Regions from separate parts of the Runella sp. genome, predicted to be linked through region 1. Evidence: riboswitches for the same ligand, from Rfam matches in the RefSeq annotation. Region 1 holds a riboswitch; the other holds the start of a gene.
The links. A riboswitch is a leader RNA that binds a small molecule or an ion and turns the genes downstream of it on or off. The one in region 1 is predicted to bind S-adenosylmethionine.
Positions count from the first base shown of each region.

Region 1 (4,215 bases):
ATGACGTCTCCGGCTACCCGCACGGCTGATCCCGTAAATTCCGCTTTGGTTTGGGTTCCATAACCAATTACCCGAACTTCACCCAAATGCTTGGTGTCTGAAATAAGGTCGATAGAAAAAGTAGATTGATTCCCGACAGGTTTTTCAATGGAGGCATATCCAATAAAAGAAAAAATGAGGGTTGCGTTTTCTGAGGCATTGAGTTTAAATTTTCCCTCCTGATCTGAGATGGTCCCGGTAGTGGTTCCTTTGATGATGACCGAAACGCCGGGCAAAGGCCCGCCCGCTTCTTTGTCTTTTATAGTTCCCGAAATCGCCTTTAACTGGGCAATTGCTGAGACACCTGTCCCAAAAAGTAAAAGAATAACGATAGGTAATTGTCTGATTTTCATACTAATGACGGTTTATTTTGATGCTGATTTTTGGAAGCCTTTCCATATATTGAAAAGCCTTTTGGAGTTGGAATAAAGTTCATGAAGTGAATTGATGGTATTTGTTTGCTTCTGCAATGCTTCTCAGTTGGAAGAACTTAGCCAGTGAGTTCTTTTGTTCGGTTACTGTTGGGTTTATTTTTTAATCCATAGAATTTATATATTATCATTGAAATAGTTCTAAACAATTTGATTTGCCTTAGACAATTACATTTTAGGGTTGATCGTCCATACGATGCGCCGGTAATCAGTTCTTTTAGATTAGATAGCCGAATGGTTTACAATCGAGGTGTCAAGCGTCTTAGTGTTACGTAAAAGCATTCACTCGAATTCAGACTTTTTGCAGGTGGTTTACAAATTGGCTGACAGTAGTTGTGCCTGTCGTTAATTTTCAGGTACGAAAATGCGTATAAGCTAAACTTATATAGGTATGTATTATTTGATGCTGCAATGTTAGAGAGTCATTTCTGAAATAGCAAGCAAAAAATTTAATTTTTTTAATATAAAATACCCTAAAATAGGTATAATTGTAGGATATAAATTAGACTATAGATTGAGTATATTAATTGATTTTTATTAAAAAAACTTACTTATATTATATTTAAAACAGGCATAGTATTAAAAAGAGGCTTTTTAGTCAGAAAAAAAAGAAAACGCTCCATTTGAAGTTGCAGTTATTTCATTCCAATGGTATAATATCCTAATAACCAATAGACTATAGGAAATTTCCAATTTATTCGATTTTCAAAAAAAAGTAAGAAAAAGTTTGGAACATTCCATTTTTTCGTCATTCCTTTGCATTGGAATTAAGTCAGTAGAGAAAAAAGAGATTTTGGTTTACTACTATTCGTTCGGGCAGATAACCACCATTGCCGGGTAAACCTAAAAAAGATTTATAACGAGTGAAGGGAGAGAGTAGGCTCTGAGAACTTCCGGCAACCTGCCAACCACCGGCAAGGTGCTCCAACCTAAGTCATACGATAAATCTGAGTTCAATTTCACAGATCATAGTACGTACCGCCCCAGAGCGATATAGATTTTATTTAATTTCCGGAGAAGCCGGTATTTCCGAAGATTTGAGAAAAGTTTGTTTTGATTTTTTTAAATATATATAATTTATAGATAAACTATTTTTAATTAACAGGCAACCATTTAATGTATTTTAACCATGAAAAAAGCAACATTATTCGCAACTGCAATGCTCATTGCCACAGGGTTTGTTCAAGCCAAGCCGGGAAAAGGCGAAAGTACCTTTACGGTCGATACCCAAAACAGTAAATTGGTGTGGGTGGGGAAAAAAGTAACGGGAGAGCACTCCGGCACAGTGCCCGTCAGCGGTGGTACACTTGTGTGGTCGGATAATAAACTGAAATCAGGAAATTTTGATATTGATGTCAAAAGCCTGACTGTCACGGACCTGACAGATAAGGAGTACAACGCCAAACTGGTTGGGCACTTGAAAAACGATGATTTCTTTGCAGTCGACAAATTCCCCAAAGCCAACTTTGCCATTACTTCCGTGACGCCCAAAGGAGGCGATAACTATGAAATTGCGGGTAAACTGACCATAAAAGGAATTACCAATGAGGTGAAATTTCCGGCCGTGGTGAAAGCAGACAAGGGACGACTGACCGCTCAGGCAAAAATTGCGGTGGATCGTACCAAGTACAATATCAAGTTCCGTTCCTCAAATTTCTTCGAAAACCTGGGCGATAAAGCCATAGAAAATGATTTTCAGTTAGATGTCAATTTGGTAGCCAATGCGGCACATGAAGCTGCCAAAACAGGGAAATGATGGGATACCGTCGGGCATAATGACCCGACGGTACTTTTTTTCGTTAAGCGACTCCTCGAAATTACCAATTTTGGTTTTGTATTTTATTCATTTTCAATAGATTAATGTTATGAAAATTCTCACTACAATGCTATTGCTGTGCGCAATTTGTTGGTTTGCAAACGCGCAACAGGAAGTGGATATCAATAAAGTGACCCATTGGCAATTCAAGTTTGCCAATGAACAATTCAATCAGGGAGAAGAGGTTGAGATTATTTTTCTGGCGGAGATTGAAAAAGGTTGGTCGCTTTATTCTTCTGATTTTAAGGCGGACATCGGGCCGCAACCTACGGCATTTGAATTTGCCGAAAACGGTTCGTTTGCCGTCACCAAAGCGATCACTGCGGTTTCTCCCCTGAAAAAAGTGGATAAAACGTGGGGAACACAGATAACGTATTTTACGCAAAAAGCTGAATTTCGATCCAAAGTCAGAATTGAAGAGATCAATTACGATGTCACGGGGACGATTCGTGGACAACTCTGTAATGACAAAAAAGGGGTTTGCATTCCTTTTCAAAAGACGTTTCATTTTATTAATTGATTGTTACGGCATTGGGCCGTAACAATCAATCATTTTTGGATTTTGCAGAAGCTGCCAACAGGCGTTTGTTCCTGCCATTATCTACATCAACAAGCTAAAATTCCAACCATCAGAAAATGCCTTTTCCTGCCGTTGAAGACGAAAGTGATGTTTTGTTTTCATCGGTAGTGAAAGTCTAACATTGACTGCCCATGAACGTATACTGCGACAACGCCGCAACCACTGCCATCGACCGTGATGTATTGGAGGCCATGATGCCTTTTTTAACCCGTTATTACGGAAATCCTTCATCGGGACATTTTTACGGGCAGGCCGTTCGCGAAGCTATCTATAAAGCACGGGAATCTGTCGCCCTGCATTTAAATACCGAGCCAAGTCAGATTTTCTTTACTTCCGGAGCGACCGAAGCACTCAATATTACGCTTTCGGGCGTGATAGAATCTTATGGTATTCAGCATATTATAACCAGCCCAATTGAACATAAAGCCATTTTAGAGACGTTGACGCAACTGGGAAAATCGAATAAACTGACGGTAAGTCTGGTAAATTTGGATGAAAAGGGAAATATAGATTTCAACCATTTGGAACGACTTTTGCGTTTTCCTTTGAAGGGTTTGGTTAGCCTGATGCACGCCAACAACGAAATTGGAAATCTGAATGACCTTCACCACATCGGAGCATTGTGTCAGGCGTTTAAGGCACTTTTTCTTTCTGATACCACCCAAACCATTGGAAAGATACCGTTTGATCTGCAAACCCTTCCGGTGGATTTTGTAGTTGGGTCGGCCCATAAATTTCACGGCCCCAAAGGCGTTGGTTTTACCTATATTCGAGAAACTCACGGATTTAAATCTTTGGTGTATGGCGGTGGTCAGGAAAAAGGTGTTCGCCCGGGAACGGAAAATACAGTGGGCATCGTTGGACTCGCTAAAGCGTTGGAAATAGCCTACCGCGACCTGAAGGTCAATCAAAAACATATCACACTCATCAAAAATCGACTTCTGTCTCGTTTGACGAGTGCTGTTTCCGGAGAAGTGAGATTTAACGGAGAAAGTGACTCCAATGACAAAAGTTTGTACAACATTCTCAATGTTGCATTTCCCAATGTACATTCGGCGGAGTCGTTGGTCAGTCAATTGAACCTATATGGGATTGCCGTGTCGGGTGGTAGTGCCTGCTCAAACCTTAACCATTCCCATTCACACGTGCTGACGGCCCTGCAAAGTAATCTTGAACTGGAAAATGTGCGTTTTTCATTCAGTAAATTCAACACGCCGGCTGACGTTGATTATATCCTGCAAAGTCTCAAAAATATTTACCATTCAGATCGGCAGGTTTACGTTGGCAGACAGCAAAGCATTCCTGTTCAATGTTAAGCATTGAGTATTACGGAATATGTAGCTACTCTA
Region 1 covers NZ_OZ257252.1:3,275,745-3,279,959, reverse strand. The annotation lists gene ACQY73_RS13990 (SusC/RagA family TonB-linked outer membrane protein) at 1-392, opposite strand, end outside; SAM riboswitch class I at 1,322-1,418, shown strand; gene ACQY73_RS13985 (YceI family protein) at 1,600-2,226, shown strand; gene ACQY73_RS13980 (protein-disulfide reductase DsbD domain-containing protein) at 2,336-2,806, shown strand; gene ACQY73_RS13975 (cysteine desulfurase family protein) at 2,998-4,182, shown strand.

Region 2 (4,215 bases), 3.5 Mb from region 1:
CAGCGCGTCATTGTATTGCTTGCGAAACTCATACCGTTCGAGTTGAGGGGCATTTTTGCCGTATTTGGCATTCATAAAACGAACCGCACCATAGTCCCCGACGAAGCTGGCCAAATTTTCGTTTAGCTCTAAATTATCTTTGACGAACAATGTACCGTGCGTCATTTCATGGATGATAAGATTGGCTAAGCTTCCTTCGCCTCGGTATAGCATGGAAGACAAAACAGGATCTTTGAAAAAGCCCAGTGTACTCCACGCCGACACTTCATTGATTTGGGTGTCATAACCCGTGTCTTTGAGAATTTTCTCTTCGATGTGAGCCCGTGTTGTATCAAAAAAACCTTTGTAGGCAAAGGTGCCAATGATGGGGAAACTCCATTCTTTGGGCGCCATTTTGAATTTTTCGCAAGCGGTAAGTACCCATAAAATAGGTTTTCCTCCCTGATCATAAAATTCGGTATAACTTCCGGAAGAATCCAATCCGAGCGAATCTACCGCAAACTGTTTGATCTCGCCGATTAATTTCAGCCGTTGTTTGAGTGAGTCGGGGAGAGTAGGGTCTTTTAAAACTTCAGCCACCGGGCGAGTGTTGAACAAAATATGAAGTTGTCCTTTGGCCTGTATAAACCCATAACTGATCAGTTCCCGATAAAAAATACCGAGCACGATCAATACAAATAATACGGCAAGAAGGACTTTTTTGAGCATTGTTATAAAGAAAGTTAATGAGCGAAAACGGCTAACGTCCCTGCGGAACCGCTTTTGCCGACCAAGCCTGTAATATCTGTTTCAACTGTTTGTATTCGATCAGAAAGCCGTCGTGCCCATATAGGGAATCAATTTCTTGGTATTCAGCGTCGGGAATGTGTCTTGCCAAAAATTTCTGCTCACTTGGTTGAAATAAAATATCTGAACTGATACCAACCACCAATGTATGCGCCCGTACTTGTGAAAGGGCATACGTAACGCTCGGGCGGTTGCGGCCTACATTGTGCAGATCCATGGTGCGCGACAGCGTCCAGTACGAAAACGCATTGAATCGATTGGCTAATTTATCGCCTTGGTATTGCTGATACGTTGCAGAACGGAAATTATCGGTTTGTTCGTTGCTGTCACGGGCTTGAGTAAAGTCGTAGGTATCGTAATTGCGGTAGGATAGCAGCGCAATCGAACGCGCTACTTTCATCCCTTCGATGCCCGCATCGGGGCGAGCTTCCTGCCAGGTTGGGTCGGCTTTGATGGCCATTCGTTGAGATTCATTGAATGCAATTCCCCACGGAGAGTGAAGGGCGTTTGTGGCAACCAAGACCAGATTTTCGATCAAATCGGGTTTGATGATAGCCCATTCCAAGGCTTGTTGCCCGCCTAACGAACCTCCCACTAAGGTATGAATGCGTTGAATCCCTAACTCTTCGCGGAGCAATTCAAACGCGTAAATATTATCACGAATAGAGATGTCCGGAAAAGTGCGGTAGTAAGGCTCCTTTGTTTTGGCATTGATACTCAAAGCATTGGTAGAACCGTAATGTGAGCCGAGTACATTTACGCAGACAATGAACCAATGCTTGGGATCATAGTACAATCCCGGGCCGACCAGACCATCCCACCAATCGGTTGGGTCAGAACTTCCCGTCAGGGCGTGACAGATCCACAAAACATTACTGCCGTCGGCATTGAGCGTACCATGAGTAGTGTATGCCAACTGAAAGCCCGATAATTCGCCGCCCAGTTCCAATGGAAACGTATAAGGATATTTGAATAGATGAATGGCCAAGGGTAAAAAACAATTAAAAGTGGTTTTGTTGCTTTTCATTTTCAAAATCAAAGGGATAGCACTTGCCCGGCTCACCTTAATAAAAAGGTGACAGCGTGTATTCAGCGCTGAAAGCGCATTCGTTTTTCCGGGAATCTTAACATGAATGTTTCGATTTATATCCCCTGAGGGTCGTTTTTGCGACCGCTTAGGTAGGAATTAGCACCTTATCTCGTGTATTTGGAAACAGGTTGCCAGAGGTTCGCGGAGCCTATTCTCTCCCCCCTTCTTTATAAATCAATCGCTGTGCGTATGAGAAGCAACTGACTTGATGGTGCAATATTACGGCGCAACGGGCTTAATCCAAAATAATTCAGAAAAAACTCGTTAGCGTAACCCAAATTTCTGCGCCTTATCGTAGCTTTGTGTAGGAAACTTTACCCAAAATTATGGTTTATCGTTTTAAAAAAGAGAACGCAGCTCGGCGTCCGGGGGCAACTACTGTGGGAGAGGCCATCAACAAAATGCTGGAGATGTATCGTCTTCGCCCGCAGTTTGATGAGTCTTCGGTGAAAGTTTACTGGGAAAAATTGGTGGGAAAAGAGATCGCCTCCCGTACTTCTGATATTTATGTAAAAGATAAGATTCTGTTCTTACGACTGGATTCGGCTCCGTTGGCCAACGAGTTGGTGATCGCCAAACGCAAACTCATTCAATCGCTCAATGACTCATTTGGGTATGAGTTGATCACGGATATTGTGTTTATTTGATGATAGCGCCTTTTAATGAGTTTGGTTGTAACAACATCTGCTGAATCATTCAAAACAATCTTTAGCGGCACCATGATTTAGTTCGACGACTTCCAAAAATTGGCTTGGGTTGCCGGACGTACTGTAATTTCTTCTGTCATTCTTAGCAAGTATAACGTTTTTTGACTTTGTGAAGGTGGGGCTTTGTCGGTCAGTTAAATGACGCTCTAAATTCCAGTGGACTTTGTTTGGTTTTTGTCTTAAATAATTTGTTGAATGATTGGGAATGTTCGAAACCTAATTCATAAGAAATTTCACTTACCGATAATTCGGTGGTAGATAGCCTTTCTTTCGCTTTCTCAATCAGCTTTTCGTGGATGTGTTGTTGCGTGGTTTGTCCTGTTAATTGCTTCAATAAACTGCCTAAATATTTACTGGACATATTGAGTGTGTCGGCTACAAATTGAACGCTGGGTAATCCTTTGGAAAGTAAATTTTCATGATTGAAATAGTCGGTCAAAACAGCTTCCAATCGTTCTACTATTTTATGGTTGGTAATTTTTCGGGTGATAAATTGGCGTTCGTAAAACCTTTGTGCGTAAGTGAACAAAAGTTCTAACTGTGCAATGATTACATCTTGACTGAATTTGTCAATATTGGCCTTATATTCTTCTCTTATATTTTCAATGATGCCGTTTATTTGTGTTTCTTCTTTGTCCGATAGAAACAATGCTTCATTGGTTGCATAACCAAAGTATTCGTACTGTTTTATTTTTTTTGCAAGTGGCGTATTCCACAAAAAATCGGGATGGATGAATAACATCCAACCTCGAAGCTTGGGAGGTATTCCACCTTCTTCGCCGCGCAATATTTGCCCTGGTGACATAAATGCCATCAAACCTTCATCAAAATCATATTTCTGTTGTCCGTACAACAAGTTGTTACAGCCCCGCTTTAACGAAACAGCATAAAAATCAAAGATTACCGCATTGATGTCTGAATGATTTTTAAATTGAGATACATCCACAATGCTGATAAGCGGATGATGAGGTTTTTCAAGCCCCATCATCCGATGCCCTTCGATAATGGATTTTATTCTGTAGGGTGGTGTATTTGCCATTATACAAAGTTATTTTTTTAAAATTTAAACGGATACTTCAACCATATCAAAATCAGTGGCATGGCCAAAAAAGGAATTTCTATCAATGCCATTTTATAATCTCCTGCTTTTAACGACAACGCCATTATCAATACGATAGTAATCGCATTGAGTACGTTACTTAAAAAAAATGTTTGAGGAAAGAACAACATCAATCCTACAATGATGGAAAATACACCAAAATAGGGCATTACAGATTTGGTGATGCCAAGGTTTGCCATCATTTTTGCCTGTTCGGCGGTGGCAGGTTGAAAAGCATCCCAACCGTGCTTGATACTTAGAAATGCAGATGCTAAAATAAGTATGATGCTAAGTATTTTCATTTTTAGAAATTTTTAAAGTTGCAGTAATTATTTTCCGTACATATAAGAAGCACCCATTTTGCCTGCTTGCTTAATTAAAAATTTTGGAGCAATTCGGCTCAATACCCGCATTAATTTTGCCGGTCCGGGATAGATCTCGTCCTTATCATTTTTCATTCCTTTGATGGCAGTCTCTACAATTTTTTCAGGAGCCATTAAGGCACCGGTGCTAAAACCGTCCTCATTTTTAAA
Region 2 covers NZ_OZ257252.1:7,924,329-7,928,543, forward strand. The annotation lists gene ACQY73_RS33630 (aminopeptidase) at 1-708, opposite strand, end outside; gene ACQY73_RS33635 (homoserine O-acetyltransferase family protein) at 740-1,813, opposite strand; SAM riboswitch class I at 1,927-2,052, opposite strand; gene ACQY73_RS33640 (DUF721 domain-containing protein) at 2,203-2,523, shown strand; gene ACQY73_RS33645 (helix-turn-helix domain-containing protein) at 2,714-3,622, opposite strand; gene ACQY73_RS33650 (hypothetical protein) at 3,640-3,984, opposite strand; gene ACQY73_RS33655 (SDR family oxidoreductase) at 4,012-4,215, opposite strand, start outside.
Region 2: it holds a riboswitch for S-adenosylmethionine, as region 1 does, so the genes downstream of both, ACQY73_RS33635 (homoserine O-acetyltransferase family protein) here and ACQY73_RS13985 (YceI family protein) in region 1, are expected to answer to the same signal.